Regions from separate parts of the Priestia sp. SIMBA_032 genome, predicted to be linked through region 1. Evidence: riboswitches for the same ligand, from Rfam matches in the RefSeq annotation. Region 1 holds a riboswitch; each other region holds the start of a gene.
The links. A riboswitch is a leader RNA that binds a small molecule or an ion and turns the genes downstream of it on or off. The one in region 1 is predicted to bind cobalamin.
Positions count from the first base shown of each region.

Region 2: linked by a shared signal. The riboswitch ahead of SB717_RS15960 (cobyric acid synthase) and the one ahead of metE (5-methyltetrahydropteroyltriglutamate--homocysteine S-methyltransferase) in region 1 are both predicted to bind cobalamin.
Region 3: linked by a shared signal. The riboswitch ahead of SB717_RS06030 (ribonucleoside-diphosphate reductase subunit alpha) and the one ahead of metE (5-methyltetrahydropteroyltriglutamate--homocysteine S-methyltransferase) in region 1 are both predicted to bind cobalamin.

Region 1 covers NZ_JAWRXD010000014.1:63,008-68,034, reverse strand. The annotation lists gene SB717_RS25850 (acetate uptake transporter) at 1-264, opposite strand, end outside; gene metE (5-methyltetrahydropteroyltriglutamate--homocysteine S-methyltransferase) at 407-2,701, opposite strand; cobalamin riboswitch at 2,852-3,040, opposite strand; SAM riboswitch class I at 3,120-3,230, opposite strand; gene SB717_RS25840 (hypothetical protein) at 3,311-3,562, opposite strand; gene SB717_RS25835 (hypothetical protein) at 3,833-4,003, opposite strand; gene SB717_RS25830 (sugar porter family MFS transporter) at 4,141-5,027, opposite strand, start outside.
Region 2 covers NZ_JAWRXD010000004.1:334,086-339,112, reverse strand. The annotation lists gene SB717_RS15970 (APC family permease) at 1-707, shown strand, start outside; gene SB717_RS15965 (YdcF family protein) at 766-1,329, opposite strand; cobalamin riboswitch at 1,477-1,656, shown strand; gene SB717_RS15960 (cobyric acid synthase) at 1,749-3,275, shown strand; gene SB717_RS15955 (FecCD family ABC transporter permease) at 3,481-4,539, shown strand; gene SB717_RS15950 (ABC transporter ATP-binding protein) at 4,536-5,027, shown strand, end outside.
Region 3 covers NZ_JAWRXD010000002.1:16,754-21,780, reverse strand. The annotation lists gene SB717_RS06040 (hypothetical protein) at 1-21, shown strand, start outside; gene SB717_RS06035 (ribonucleotide-diphosphate reductase subunit beta) at 51-1,094, opposite strand; gene SB717_RS06030 (ribonucleoside-diphosphate reductase subunit alpha) at 1,111-3,354, opposite strand; cobalamin riboswitch at 3,488-3,673, opposite strand; gene menC (o-succinylbenzoate synthase) at 3,954-5,027, opposite strand, start outside.

The DNA of each region.
Region 1 (5,027 bases):
CATAGCTACACCTAGCCAAAATAACCCGAAGGCACCAAAAGCAGTTGCGCCGAAGGTATTATTATGTTTGAAATCTTGCATAGACGCGATTAACTGTCCTATTCCGCCTAAAAAAATCGCCCATGGCAATACCAATGAAACACCATCGGTTACCCCAAGCTTTTGAAACGATGCAACAAGTGTCACCATGGCAAGTCCGAATAGACCTAGCGCTGATGGATCCGCTGTTACAATTTTAACGTGCTGCGTGCTGTTGTTACTCATGTTGTACCTCCCTGATTTTAAAAACACCTTTAAAAAGATACAAAAATCTACGGGAAGTGTCAATGGATATTTTTGGCCTTTAAAAAACCCATAAGACCAAGCAGTGTAGCGTTTACACTGCTTGGTCTTTACTTTCTTGTTATTAAACGTTTTGTAATAAATTTTGTCTGGTTTGTTTTGCAGACTCAACCATCACTTTTAAAGCTTCAACCGTCTCGCTGATTCCTCTTGTTTTAAGACCGCAGTCGGGATTAATCCAAAATAATGCAGGATCAAGTACCTGCAGAGCGCGGTCAATGTTTCGCTGAAGCTCTTCAAGCTTCGGTACGCGCGGGCTGTGGATATCATATACACCAAGTCCGATTCCTTGATTGTACGTATGTTTTTCAAACGCATAAATTAATTCACCGTGGCTTTTAGACGTTTCAATGGAAATCACGTCAGCATCAAGCGCTTTGATCGCATCAATAATCTCTTCGAATTCTGAATAGCACATATGCGTGTGAATTTGCGTCTCGTTTTGCACGGATACAGTGGCTAGCTTAAATGCATACACCGCGGCGTTCAAGTAGCTCTCCCAGTTTTCTCGTTTTAACGGCAGCCCTTCACGCAGCGCCGGTTCATCTACTTGAATCATTGAAATACCCTGACTTTCAAGTGCTTCCACTTCTTTTCTAAGAGCAAGTGCAATTTGATTTGCCACGTCGTAGCGCGGGATATCATCACGTACAAACGACCAGTTTAAAATCGTAATCGGACCCGTCAGCATTCCTTTAACCGGCTTATTGGTTAGAGACTGTGCGTAGACCGTTTCTTTGATCGTCATTGCCTGCTCGTACGATACATCTCCGTAAATAAGCGGCGGCTTCACGCAGCGAGAACCGTAAGATTGCACCCAGCCAAACTTCGTAAACTGAAAGCCTCCTAATTTCTCACCGAAGTATTCGACCATATCCGTACGCTCAAACTCTCCGTGCACAAGGACATCTAAGCCGATGTTTTCTTGAATTTCAATCCATTTTTTTATTTCCTCGCTAATGTACACTTCATATGCTTCATCGCTTAACTCGCCTTTACGCCATTTTAGACGCTCTTTTCGCACTTCTTTTGTTTGCGGAAAGCTTCCAATCGTTGTCGTTGGAAGAAGCGGCAGTTGAAAAGCTTCTTGCTGAACGCGCTGACGTACGTCAAACGGCGCTTGTCGCTCTGCTTTATAGCTGTGCAGCTGCTTCAGCTCTTTTTGCACGTCTTGATGATTTCGAAAAGATGATCCATTTAATGCTTGAATTGCCTGTTTGCTTACACTTATTTCTTCTTCTATTGCTTCTTTTCCTTGCTGCACCGCTTTCGTTAACAGCGTAATTTCCTTCAGCTTTTCATCTGCAAAAGAGAGCGCATTTTTCAATACTGGATCAATCGTCTCTTCATTTTTCACCGTGACAGGAACATGTAGCAGACTTGATGAAGGCTGCAGAATCAAACGGTCTTTTGATACGGCTTCTTCAATTTCACTGATTGTTAAAAGCTGCTCGTCCAAATTTTCACGCCAAATGTTTCGTCCGTCAATCACTCCTGCTGCCAGCACTTTATCAGTTGGAAAACCATATTTATTAAGCGCCGTGAGATTTTCGCCTCGGTCATGCACAAAGTCTAAACCGATTCCTTCAACAGGAAGAGACACGACTTCCTTATAGTAATCAACGCTGTCAAAATACGTTTGCAAAATGACTTTTACATTCGGTGCCGCTTCCTTCAAAGTTTGATAGACTTCTGTGTAAAGCGCCAGGTCTTCTTTTGATAGCGTTGTAGATAAAACCGGCTCATCTATTTGTACCCACTCTACTCCTTCTGCCTGCAGCTCCGCTAAGATAGTTGCATAAAGAGGAACAAATTGTTCAACTACTTTTTTAAACTCACTTTCTTTATATCCTTTTGACAGCTTTACAAATGTTACTGGACCTAAAATAACGGGCTTGCCTTCAATATTCAGCTTCTGTTTTGCTTCTTTGTAAAATTGAAGCGGGCGATTTTCTACAAGTGCCGGCGTACATTCCTCAAGCTCTGGTACGATATAGTGATAATTTGTGTTAAACCATTTTGTCATCGTAGAGGCTACCGCACCTTTTGTTCCTCGCGCGATGTCAAAATACGTTTCAAGCGATACCGGTCCTCCGTCATATTCAAAGCGCTTTGGCACCAAACCAAACATAGCGGCTGTATCTAACACGTGATCGTATAAGCTAAAATCTCCGACTGGAATCAGTTCAATTCCTGCGTCATGCTGTTTTTTCAGATGCCCAAGACGAAGAGCTTCAATTTCCTGTAGAAAGATATCTTTCTCTAGCTTCCCTGCCCAAAACTGCTCAAGCGCTTTTTTCCATTCTCGTTTTTCACCAATTCTTGGATAACCTACATTTGAACTTTTTACACTGCTCATTTTTTCCACTCCCTGTATATTTTTTTATCGATAAACTAAAAAATCTCTCTTTTCGAAATGAAAAGAGAGATGATACGCATACTTAACTAAAGTTGAGATAGTCTGTTTTTCTCAACACGTATTCCTCACTCCTCTCTATATCCCGTAGAGCTTAAGTGCATACAACAGGCAGGTCTCCTGACTTAGGTTCATCGCTTCCTATCCCTTCCCATTTCAGCATGAAACAGTGGTTAATAAGTTGCTCCCCATTACAGTGGCGGGACCGCGCCGGCTTTTCACCGATCTTCCCTTTTAAGCTGCGTACATTCGTTACACAGCACCTGATGCATTTCTATGAAATTGTTCATTCAAAACATATTCACATAAAATAAAAAGCCTCTCTATCACGAATAGAGAGGCATAGTATCTATGAAATCCTCTCTTATTTTTCAAAGCTGTACGCTTTGCAGGATGTAGCACCTTTTCAACAAGATTGTTAAATGGTTGCCGGGCTTCACAGGGCCAGTCCCTCCGCCTCTCTCAATAAGAGTTTTGATTGTTTATAATATTTTGAATGTAGAGTCATCTTAACACCTTACATTTATGTTGTCAAAAGAAATTTCAAAAAAATCAGTTTTCAGGAGGCGTTGACGCTAATTTTTGCCTTAACAATTTGTAATCATCTTTTCGATGTGTTTCGATCAAGTCTTTTGCTCCTTGATGATACCCTGAAGAATAGATGTACTCTACCGCCGTTTCAATAAGCATTCTCTTTTCTTCCGCACACTCTCGGTCCATTAAGGGAAACAGTCTACCTAAAAGGTCATTTAAATCTTCCTTAATAAAACGATTAAGTCCTTCTTGCATCTTTTCGTTTGCCATGATAGCTCCTCCATTTGCTGTGTATGTTCCAAGCCTCTATAAACAGGCATTTCACTGTAAATTTTAAGATAAAGTTAAGTCATTAAACAGTATATCAAGTGAATGTTTTTCTTCAGTTACATATGTAATACAAATATATGACAAATATAGAGAATATATCATCCTTCATTATCTATTATAACGCTTGACTTAACCTTCTGCTACAAGGTTTCGTTAAGAGTTATGTACGGTTTTCCAAAAGAGGTTGAGACATAACGAAATGAATCCACTCTAAAGACACATGGAATACATGAGCTGAATCGCTTGTGACACCGCAGTTGATTTCCGTACAAGACTTCGCTTTCCGCGGGCGTCCGGTGAGCCTCCTCGTCGCATACGCTCCTGCGGGGTCTCACCTGTTCCGCTTTTCCCGAAGGAGTCTGCGTCTTTCCCTCCAATCAACTGCTAGAAGAAACTCAACAGATGAAACCTGCGCTTACCATAAAAAAACGAACCACTAATCAAACACTTTGATCAGTGGTTCGTTTTTCACTTCGGCTACCATACTTTTATCGCAGCCTCTTACATTTAAACAACAATTAGACGTATTTATTACGCTCAACCGGACTTAAAGAATTTCTTTCAGAGCGAGTTGCCATGTCCGTTTCAATTTGTTCTAGGCTACGTCCTTTTGTTTCAACAACTACAAAACGTATGAAGAATAATCCGAGAATACAAATGATCCCGAACGTTGAAAAGATAACGCCCAGACTAAACTGATCAGCTAAAATTGGGAACACAAGCCCTACTGCCAGCGATCCTGTCCAGTTAAAAGCAGATGAAATACCAGCACCGATTCCGCGTACAGAAAGCGGGAAAATTTCTCCTACAATGATCCACGTAAGCGGCGCCCAAGAAAACGCATAGCAAAGGATAAAGCAGCAAAGAGCAATTAACGTAACCCAGTTAACAACGACTTCATTAACGCCTAACGCTCCTAGAATAGCCGGTGTAAAGAATGAAAGAGCCATACCCGCGCCGCCAATCGTAAGAATGGTACGGCGGTTGAATCTATCAACAAACTGCAGAAAAATAAGTGTTGTCACGACGAAGATTACCCCAACAATGACCGTAAAACCAGCAGCTACCTGCGGGGCTAAACCAACTTGGCGAGCAATGCTTGTTGCATAATAAACAATTGAGTTTGAGCCTTGAATCTGCTGAAAAGTTGCCATTCCGACGCCGATAATTAAAGCTAGACGAAACTTTTTCTGAAACAGCTGCTTAATGCCTGATTGTTCATGCACAGCTACGCTTTCAATTTCAGACACTTCAGCTTCGACTTCCACTGCTGAGGGACGAAGCGTGCGCAGCACTTCACGCGCTTTATCTGGCATTCCATTTTTAATTAAGTAGCGAGGCGACTCTGGAAGCTTGATCATACCGATGCATAATACAATTGCAAAAATACCGGCGCTGCCAAGCA
Region 2 (5,027 bases), on a different contig from region 1:
GCCTTGGCTGGTTAGTAACGCTTGTTATTTTTGATGCTATTTTATCACCAGGCGGTAACGGGAACATCTTCATGAATACAACTTCTCGTTTAGTTTATGCTTGGTCTCGTAATGGAACACTATTTAAACGTTTTTCAAAAGTAGATAAGAAAACAGGAATTCCACGTGCGTCACTATGGCTATCATTTGGAATGTCCGTATTCTGGACACTGCCATTTCCTTCTTGGGAAGCGCTAGTAAACGTATGTTCAGTGGCACTTATTCTGTCTTATGCGATTGCGCCAATTTCAGCTGCTGCATTCAGAGTAAATGCAAAAGACCTTAAAAAGCCTTTTAAATTAAAAGGTATGAGCGTTATTGCTCCTGTTTCATTTATCTTCTGTTCATACATCGTATATTGGTCAGGATGGACGACAATTTCTTGGCTTCTAGGATCACAGCTTCTAATGGTTGTTATCTACGTAGCATTTAAGAAATACGTACCAACTGACGTTGTAAAATTTGCACAGCAGCTTAAATCTGCTTGGTGGCTAGTTGCTTATTATATTATTATGCTTGTTATCTCTTACCTAGGCTCATTTGGTGGAGGACAGGGTGTGCTAAGCAACCCGCTTGACTTAATTTTAATTGCTCTTGTTTCAATCGGTATTTTCTACTGGGCGAAATACACAGGTTTACCAAAAGCAGTTATCGATACAGATGATTAATAAAAAACACGGCATGAATTCATGCCGTGTTTTTTATTTGTACAGGGGTGTACTCTATTTATTTATCAAACAGCCACGTTTTTAAGATAGCAGCATACTCACGAAAGTAGGCTTGAAGTTTAATTGAATTTGGTGTCTTTGCACCTAAAGAATAAACATCATAACCCTGACGTTTAGCAATAATAGAGGCGCGAAATAAATGAAAATCACTGCTAACAAGCACGACTTTTTTGTGTTGAATATCAACTTTCTTTTTAGTGAAAGTGAAATTCTCAAAAGTAGAAGTTGACTGATCCTCTTTTATAATTCGATTCTTTTTAATTCCTTCTTTTCGTAGAAAACGATAGGCTGCTTCTGCTTCAGAAATTTCTTCATCGGATCCTTTTCCACCCGTTACGATAACTTTTGTTTGTTTATGAGTCTTTAAATAAGATAAAGCCGTTTTTGCTCGTTCTTTTAAACTAGGAGACATTTGATCTCCATCTACTTTCGAACCTAAAATAAGCACATAATCTGCTTTTTGCGGAACAGGCTGATGAGCGGTTTGATACATACAAAAAGACATGATTACAGCATAAAGAACAAGCAAACTAATAAAGATATAAATGATTTTTTTCTTCAACTACGAGCACCTTCCTAACTATTTCATAAGATGTTTGGAAAATAATTGTTATTATAGCATAAGAGACCCAAATAAGTATAAACACAGTAATATATAATAATAGAAGAAAATCGTTATTGTGAATGGTTATAAAATTCGTTACAATAAAGAATAAATGATTTTAAAAGTGCCTCTAAGGAGGATAATAGGGAAATCGGTGTAAATCCGGTGCAGCCCCCGCTACTGTAAATGTGGATGAACCTGCAAAGACCCACTAGTCAAACTAGGAAGGATGCAGAAGTAAAATGAAGCATAAGCCAGGAGACCTGCTTTTAAAAACCCCTTATTTTTCGGTGGGAGAAATAAGTCAAGACAATGTGTTAATGAGCGCATGACCAAACCTTGACTTTTACAGTTAAGGTTTTTTTATGTGATAGGGAGTGGAAAAAGTGAAAAAAGGAAAACCTCTTATGATTCAAGGAACGCACTCAGACGCTGGAAAAAGCATGATTGCTACAGCGTTTTGCCGTATTTTTAAAGAAGACGGCTATCAAACTGCACCGTTTAAATCGCAAAATATGGCGCTTAATTCATACATTACAATGGATGGAAAAGAAATTGGAAGAGCGCAAGGAATTCAAGCAGAAGCGGCTGGAGTCGAAGCAACAACCAATATGAATCCTATTTTGATTAAACCAACTCGTGATCATGAATCTCAAATTGTCGTTCATGGAAAGCCGCTTCGTAATATGTTTGCTTTTCAGTATCGGCAAGAATTTTTTAATGAAGGTTTGAACGTTATCACGGAGTCTTATAAAGAGCTTGCCAATCATTATGATCGAATTGTGATTGAAGGTGCTGGAAGTCCTGCTGAAGTGAATTTGAACGATCGGGAACTGGTAAATATGCGCGTAGCAAAGATAGCCCAAGCCCCTGTTGTGTTAGTAGGAGACATTGATAAAGGAGGGGTTTTTGCGAGTTTAGTGGGTACTCTTCAATTGCTCCCAGATGAACATAAACCTAGAGTAATTGGGGTGTTAATCAATAAATTCCGAGGAGACTTAGAGCTTTTAAAACCGGGGTTGAAGTGGTTTGAAGAATACACGGGAGTTCCGGTACTAGGAGTGATTCCTTATATGCATGACGTGGAAATTGACGCTGAAGATTCGTTATCACTCAGAAATTACTCAACGCTTGTGAACCCGTTAAAAGAAATCGATATTGCGGTTATCTCGTATCCTCGCATCTCAAATTTTACAGACATCGATCCTTTAAGCTTAGAAGAAGACTGTCACGTGAGGCTTGTAACCAAGCCGTCGCAATTAGGTACGCCTGATTTAATTGTTTTACCAGGAAGCAAAAATACGATTGAAGATGCGCAGTTTTTACAAGAAAGCGGCCTGGCTCTAGCCATTAATCAAGTCTTGAACACAACGAACGTTCACGTCATTGGCATCTGCGGAGGATATCAAATGCTAGGGGAGACAATTACAGACCCTGATGCAGTAGAATCTCGGATTGAATCCATTAAAGGGCTGGGCTTGCTTCCAGTGGAAACCGTTATGACAACCAGCAAAAAAACAGAAAGAGTTGCTGGGTATGTCCAGCTAGAAAGTGAAAGAGTTTCGATTGAAGGCTACGAAATTCATATGGGAAAGACGGTTTCTAAGAGTACCACGGAAGCTTTTGCAGTGGTAGAGCATGAAAAAGAAGGAACGGTTAAAGACAACGTTGTTGGCACGTATGTTCATGATGTGTTTCATAACGATGCTTTGCGCAGGGCTTTGCTTAATCAAATTCGTAAACATAAAAAATTGCCGCCTATTACGGACACATTCAACAGTCGCCTGCAAAAAGAGGAGTCTTTTTCAAAAGCAGCAGCATATGTGAGAGAAGCTGTAGATATGGAAAAGCTTTATCATTTAATTGACAACTATAAAAGCCCCGAGCAAGCACAAAAAGTGTAGCTTGTAGAGGTTTTCGCTTGTTTTTTCACCGGGAACTTTAGTACGCTATTCTACGTTGCCTAGTTCAACAGTCTAGCACTCGTAACAAATAAAAGATGATTGTTTCCAATACTATGTAGGATGGAAACATGGTTTATGGACAGGAAAATGAATGGTTAATGTAATGTAAAACATCACGCCTCGTTTCCTAGAGGAGCTGAACGTATTGATTTTTAAACGTATTTTTTTAAACAAAGCATCTATTTTATACATAGTCAGTTTATTTATTGTATGTACTTCGGTAATTATGGGCGTATTTATTGGTACAGTTTCGTTAACCGTAGGAGATACAATCAAAATTATTATTGGCCACCTTACCGGGCTATCCTTATATCACGGTCCGGAAAACATGGATTTAATCATTTGGCAAATTCGTTTTCCAAGAGTACTGGTGGCATTTTTAGTAGGAGCTTCGCTTTCAATAGCAGGGGCTGCCTTTCAAGGGCTATTAAGAAACTCGCTTGCTGATCCTTATACGATCGGGGTTTCCTCAGGTGCAACCCTTGGCTCTGTCATGGCAATTTATTTTCATTGGAGTATTTTTGGTTTGTCTATCTTCACACTGCCTGTAGTCGGCATTGTATCTGGTTTTATTACTCTTCTTTTAGTTTTTGGTATTACGAAACTCGCAAGCGGCAATTTGGCCAATGAAACCATCATCTTAGCAGGGATTATTTTATCATCCTTTATGAGCGCGCTTATTTCATTAATTGTAGCTCTTTCTCCTGAAGAAGATGTAAGACAGGTTTTATACTGGCTAATGGGAAGCGTATCAATGAGAGGATGGTCTCATATTCAAATTTTAGGGCCGTTCTTTTTAGTCGGTACGATTATACTGCTGTTACATGTTAAAGAGCTGAACGGCTTAGCATTTGGCGATCAATCCGCTCAGTTTATGGGAATAGACGTAAAGAAGAAAAAAAGAATGATTTTAATAGGTGCATCCGTATTAACAGGGGCTGCGGTATCAGTATCTGGGGCAATTGGATTTGTTGGCTTAGTTATTCCCCACGTAGTGCGTCTCGTAGCGGGAGCTAATCATAAGCATGTACTGCCGCTTTCTATTTTAATCGGAGGAAGTTATTTGGTTTTAGCAGATTTATTGGCACGAACGATATTAGAACCTCGTGAACTGCCGATTGGAGTCGTAACCGCCTTAATTGGTTCGCCGATTTTTACCCTGCTCCTTGTAAAAGAACGTATGCGGAAAAGAGGAATATCATGATTGAACTATATAATGTGACAGGAGGATACGATAAGCAGCAGCCGACCGTTCGTGACATCACGTTCACCGTAGACAAAGGTTCTTTTGTCGCTTTACTAGGACCAAATGGAAGCGGGAAAACAACGCTTATTCGCTTGATTATGAATGTATTAACCATTCAATCAGGAGAAGTGAAGGTAGAAGGAAAGTCAGTGAAGGCTTATTCACCAAAGCAGCTGGCGCAAAAAGTTGCAGTCATGACGCAAGAAAATCAAATTGGGCTAGAATTTACGGTTCAAGAAATTGTTTCACTTGGACGTTACCCTTATCAGGCAAAAGGATTGTTTAGCACTGTATCAGCACAGGATGAAGAAGTGGTGGAAAGCGTGCTGAAATTAACAAACGTTTGGCACTATAGAAATCATACTTTTCAATCGCTGAGCGGTGGAGAAAAACAGCGGGTTTTACTGGCTAAAGCACTGGCGCAAGAACCTGACTACTTACTTCTT
Region 3 (5,027 bases), on a different contig from region 1:
CAATTAAAAAAAGCTGACTAATCAATAAAGAAATTAGTCAGCTTTTGTGTTTATAGATCATCAAATCCATTTGCATCTGATGCTTTTGTATATTGTCGTGATTTCTGTTCAAAGAAATCCGTTTTCCCTAAATCTACCTCTTGATAAGCAATAATCCAACGAAGAGGGTTTTCAATCGGTGCTTCTGGGAAAGCAGCTCGACCGAAGCCTAACTGATTACAGCGTTTGTTAGCCATATATTCAATGTACTGCTGCAGTTCTTTCATCGTAATGCCATCGAATTTTTCTCCAATAACAGATTCCGCCCATTCAATTTCAAGACGAGCTGCCTCTTGGAACGTTTCAACTACAAACGTTTCTAGCTCCTCCGTACGATAAGCTGGATTTTCATTTAGTACTTCCTTGAAAATCTTTTCAAATAACCCAACGTGAAGCTGTTCATCACGATTGATATAGTTAATCATCGTAGATGTCGCCACCATCTTTTGATTTCTCGCAAGATTATAGAAGAACGCAAATCCGCTATAGAAGAAAAGTCCTTCTAAAATAACATCATATACCATAGACTTCAAAAAGTTTTCAACCGTTGCTTCTTCGCTAAATGCTTTATATCCGTTTGTAATAAAGTCATTTCTAGCGCGAAGCTTTTCGTCTGTGCGCCAGTATTCAAATACTTCATCTTGTTTTCCTTTTGGTACAAGACTTGATAAAACATATGAATACGAATGATTATGAACCACTTCTTGCTGCGCTAAAATAATCATTAGAGCATTAATCGAAGAATCGGTTACATAATCAGCTACTTTGCTAGCATAATCTGATTGAATACTGTCCAGCAGCGCCAGCAGGCCAATAATTTTTAGAAAGCTCTCTTGTTCGTCAGCGGTTAACTGAGGGAACTGCTTAATATCTTGACCCATATTAATTTCAAACGGCGTCCAGAAATTAGCTAGCATACGCTTGTATTTAGGGAACGCCCATGAAAATCGGACGTCATCCCAGTTTAGAATATTGGAGCTCTTGCCGTTGATGATTCCTGTCGAACGGTTCGGAGCTGTTTCGTTCATTAATTCTCGTTTTAACATGCTTGTCATGAATTATTCACTCCTTTTAACTATGACAGCTTTCACATTCTTCAATGACTTCACTTGATGTTGAACGTACGTAATAGGTCGTTTTTAATTTTTCTTTCCATGCCGTCATATGAAGATCCAGTAACTCTTTTGCTCGGATATCGTTTTGTACATATAAATTGAATGAAATAGATTGATCAATATGGCGCTGGCGCTTTGCGTTTTGCTTAATGCTCCAGTGCTGATCAATTAAATAAACGGACTTATAATACCAGTTTGTTGCTGGCGATAAATCTGGTGCCGTCACTGGGATTTTATAGTTTTTCTTTTCCTCTGAATAAAACTTACGGAAAATCGGATCAATACTTGCCGTAGAACCCGCGATAATAGATGTTGATGAATTAGGTGCTACAGCCATTAAGTATCCATTTCTTATCCCATTGCTTTGAACTTCGTTACGCAGTTCATTCCATGCTTCGCTTGTGTATTCACGTGTTTCAAAATAAGCGCCTGACTCAAAATCTGAGCCTTTAAATAATGGATATGCGCCTTTTTCTTTAGCTAAGTTCATGCTTGCCTGCACGGTTAAGTAAGAAATTTGTTCATACAATTCATCGCAGTATGCTACCGCTTCATCTGTCTCCCATGCTATTTTCTTCAAGGCAAGCAAATGGTTCCAGCCAAATGTGCCCAGCCCCACCGCGCGGTATTTTTGATTCGTTAGCTTTGCTTGAAGTACCGGCAAATCATTTAGCTCAATAACATTATCAAGCATGCGTACTTGAATTGGAATTAAACGTTCAAGCACATCTTCAGTTACGGCTCTCGCTAAGTTAATAGAAGAAAGATTACATACGACAAAATCGCCCGGATTCTTTGTAATAATAATTTTTCCATCTTCCGTAATTTCCTCTGTTACTACCGTTGTACTCTGGTTTTGCGTGATTTCTGTACATAAGTTACTGCAGTAAATCATACCCGCGTGGCGGTTTTGATTAGCTCGGTTAACCGTATCACGATAGAACATATAAGGCGTTCCAGTTTCAAGCTGGGAAAGCATAATACGCTTGAAGATTTCAATAGCAGGAACTGTTTCTCTTGAAAGCTGTTCATTGTTTACACACTCAGCGTAACGAGTGCGGAACGAACCGCTGCCTTCTTCTTCATCATAAAAATCTTCTAACGAGTAGCCCATCAGCGTACGAACTTCGTGCGGATCGAATAAGTGCCAGTCTTCACGTGCTTCTACTTTTTCCATAAACAAATCTGGCAGACATACGCCAGTGAATAAATCATGCGTGCGCTGGCGTTCGTCACCATTGTTCAGACGCGCGTCTAAGAATGAAAAGATATCTTTATGCCATACGTCTAAATATACGGCAATAGCTCCTTGTCGCTGACCTAGCTGATCGACACTTACAGCCGTATTATTTAGCTGTTTCATCCATGGAATTGTTCCTGATGATACGCCTTTAAAACCTTTTATATCACTTCCTCGGCTTCTAATATGACCAAGGTAGACACCAATTCCGCCTCCATTTTTACTAAGCGTGGCCAAATCTGTATTGCTATCATAAATACCGCGTAAGCTGTCATCAATCGTGTCAATAAAGCAGCTAGATAGCTGTCCGTAGCTCTTTCCTGCGTTTGAAAGTGTTGGAGTGGCAACCGTCATATATAGACTAGAAAGCGCCCAGTACGCTTCTTTTACTAATGCTGTTCGATTTTCTTTCTTTTCTTGAGACATCAGCGTCATAGCAATGATAAGAAAACGTTCTTGCGGTAATTCGTATACGCGCTTATCATGTGATGTCGCTAAATAGCGATCTGCTAATGTCAACAATCCAATGTATGTAAATAAACGATCGCGTTCAGGAATAATGACTGAAGCAATTTCATTAATTTCTTCTTCTGTATATGTTTTTAATAGTTGTTTATTATAAATACCGATTTTTGTTAGTTCTTGAATAAGCTGATAAAAAGAACCGTACTTCTCTTTTTTATCATAACCTCGGCTGTCTGCTGCTTTTCGATATAGTTCGTTTAAGTAGACGTCTGCCGCCACGTACGTCCAATCTGGTTCTTCCATTGAAATACGCTCTAGGGCTGCCAAAATTAGTACGTTTGCAACCTTTTCGTCCGTCATATTTTCCTTTACTGTAACAGTTTGAATAACCTTTTCCTCATACAAAGAAAAATCAAGCTGCGTAAATTCTTTTTTTAATCGTTCAATATATGCAGTTAATTCATGTAGAATTGTAGGCTTTAATGTATTCACCATAAATATGGCTCCTCTCTTCACTTCAAAATAAAAAATCGCTCACCGTACCTCGGTGAGCGAATAGAACGAAGATAGAAGAAGACACTAAGTCTTTTCTCAATCCTCGCTCTACCCTCTCACCTCCCGAAGAAGATAAAACGACATAAAAAAGGCAGGTCTCCTGACTTATGCTTCTTTTTACTTTAAGGCCTTCCCATGATGTTTACTCACAGTGGATTTCCTTATTTCATCAGCATTCACAGTTGCGGGGACAGCTTTGGATTTTCACCAAATTCCCTTTTAAGTCTTTTTATCAGACACCTTTTTCACTGGAAAACACAAAATATAGTATTTTATTACCGATTCCAAAACAACATATTGTGTTATGTTATAAACACATTATATAGGACAACTTAGAAAACTATCAACCTATTTTCAAAAATAATTTTGTTTTTTACGATAAAATCCTTCGACTTTTTTCATCAAACTATTCCATCATAACATGTTTTGACACGCTTGATGGAACAATGTGCTCTTTTTAAAAAATTTGTCCTATTTTTCTACTAAACATTGACAACCTCAATAAAAAAAACCGTTTTTCATAAAAAAACGGTTTTTAATTATTTGTATTCTTTTTCAAATGCTGTGATTGTTTTGATAAACTTTTTATCAATCTCGTATCCTATCCCCGGTTTTCCCTTCACCTTTATTACTCCGGCTTCTACTTCTACTTCGGGCTTAATAATATCTTTTTCCCAATAGCGAGACGACGCAGAAATATCACCTGGTATCGTGAAAGAAGGCAATGTAGCAAGGGCGATGTTATGAGCTCGTGAAATCCCGGCTTCTAACATTCCTCCAACCCAAAGTCTTACACCATGCTGGGCGCACAAATCATGAATTTGCTTTGCTACGGACATTCCGCCAACTCGACCGATTTTCACATTGATAATCTTACAGCTTTTTTGTTCAATTGCATGACGTGCATCTTCATAGCTCACAATACTTTCATCTAAGCAAATTGGCGTCTTCATTTGCTTTTGTAACAATCGATGATCAAGGATATCATCAGAACTTAACGGCTGTTCGATCATCATTAAATTCAATTCATCTAGTTTCTTCAATGAATTACTGTCGCTTAACGTATAGGCTGAATTGGCATCAGCCATAAGAGGAATGTTTGGAAATTCATCTCGAATTTGTTTCAGTAGCTCATAGTCAGCACCCGGCTTAATTTTCACTTTAAAGCGCTTATAACCATCTTTCATGTAAGTCTTTATTTGTTCTTTCATTATGGAAATATCATTTAAGCCAACTACCACTCCAGCTTCTACAGCAGACCTTACTCCTCCAATTACTTCAGATAACGGTTTGTTTTGCCGCTTTGCATACAAATCCCATATAGCACAGTCTAAAGCTGCTTTAGCCATGTTATTTCGCTTTAGAGGTTTGAATAACTTTTGAATATCCTCTGGTTTTTGAAGCTGCTGATGAAGAAGCGAGGGAATTAAAAAATCGTCTAACATATGAAAACATGTCTGAATCGTTTCTTCCGTGTACCAAGGAGATGAAAAAGCAACTACTTCTCCCCACCCTGTAAATCCTTGTTCATCTTCTACTTCAAGTAAAATCAATTCTCGATCCTGCACTGTACCATAGCTTGTTGAAAAAGGAGAAAGAAGCTTCATGTCAAT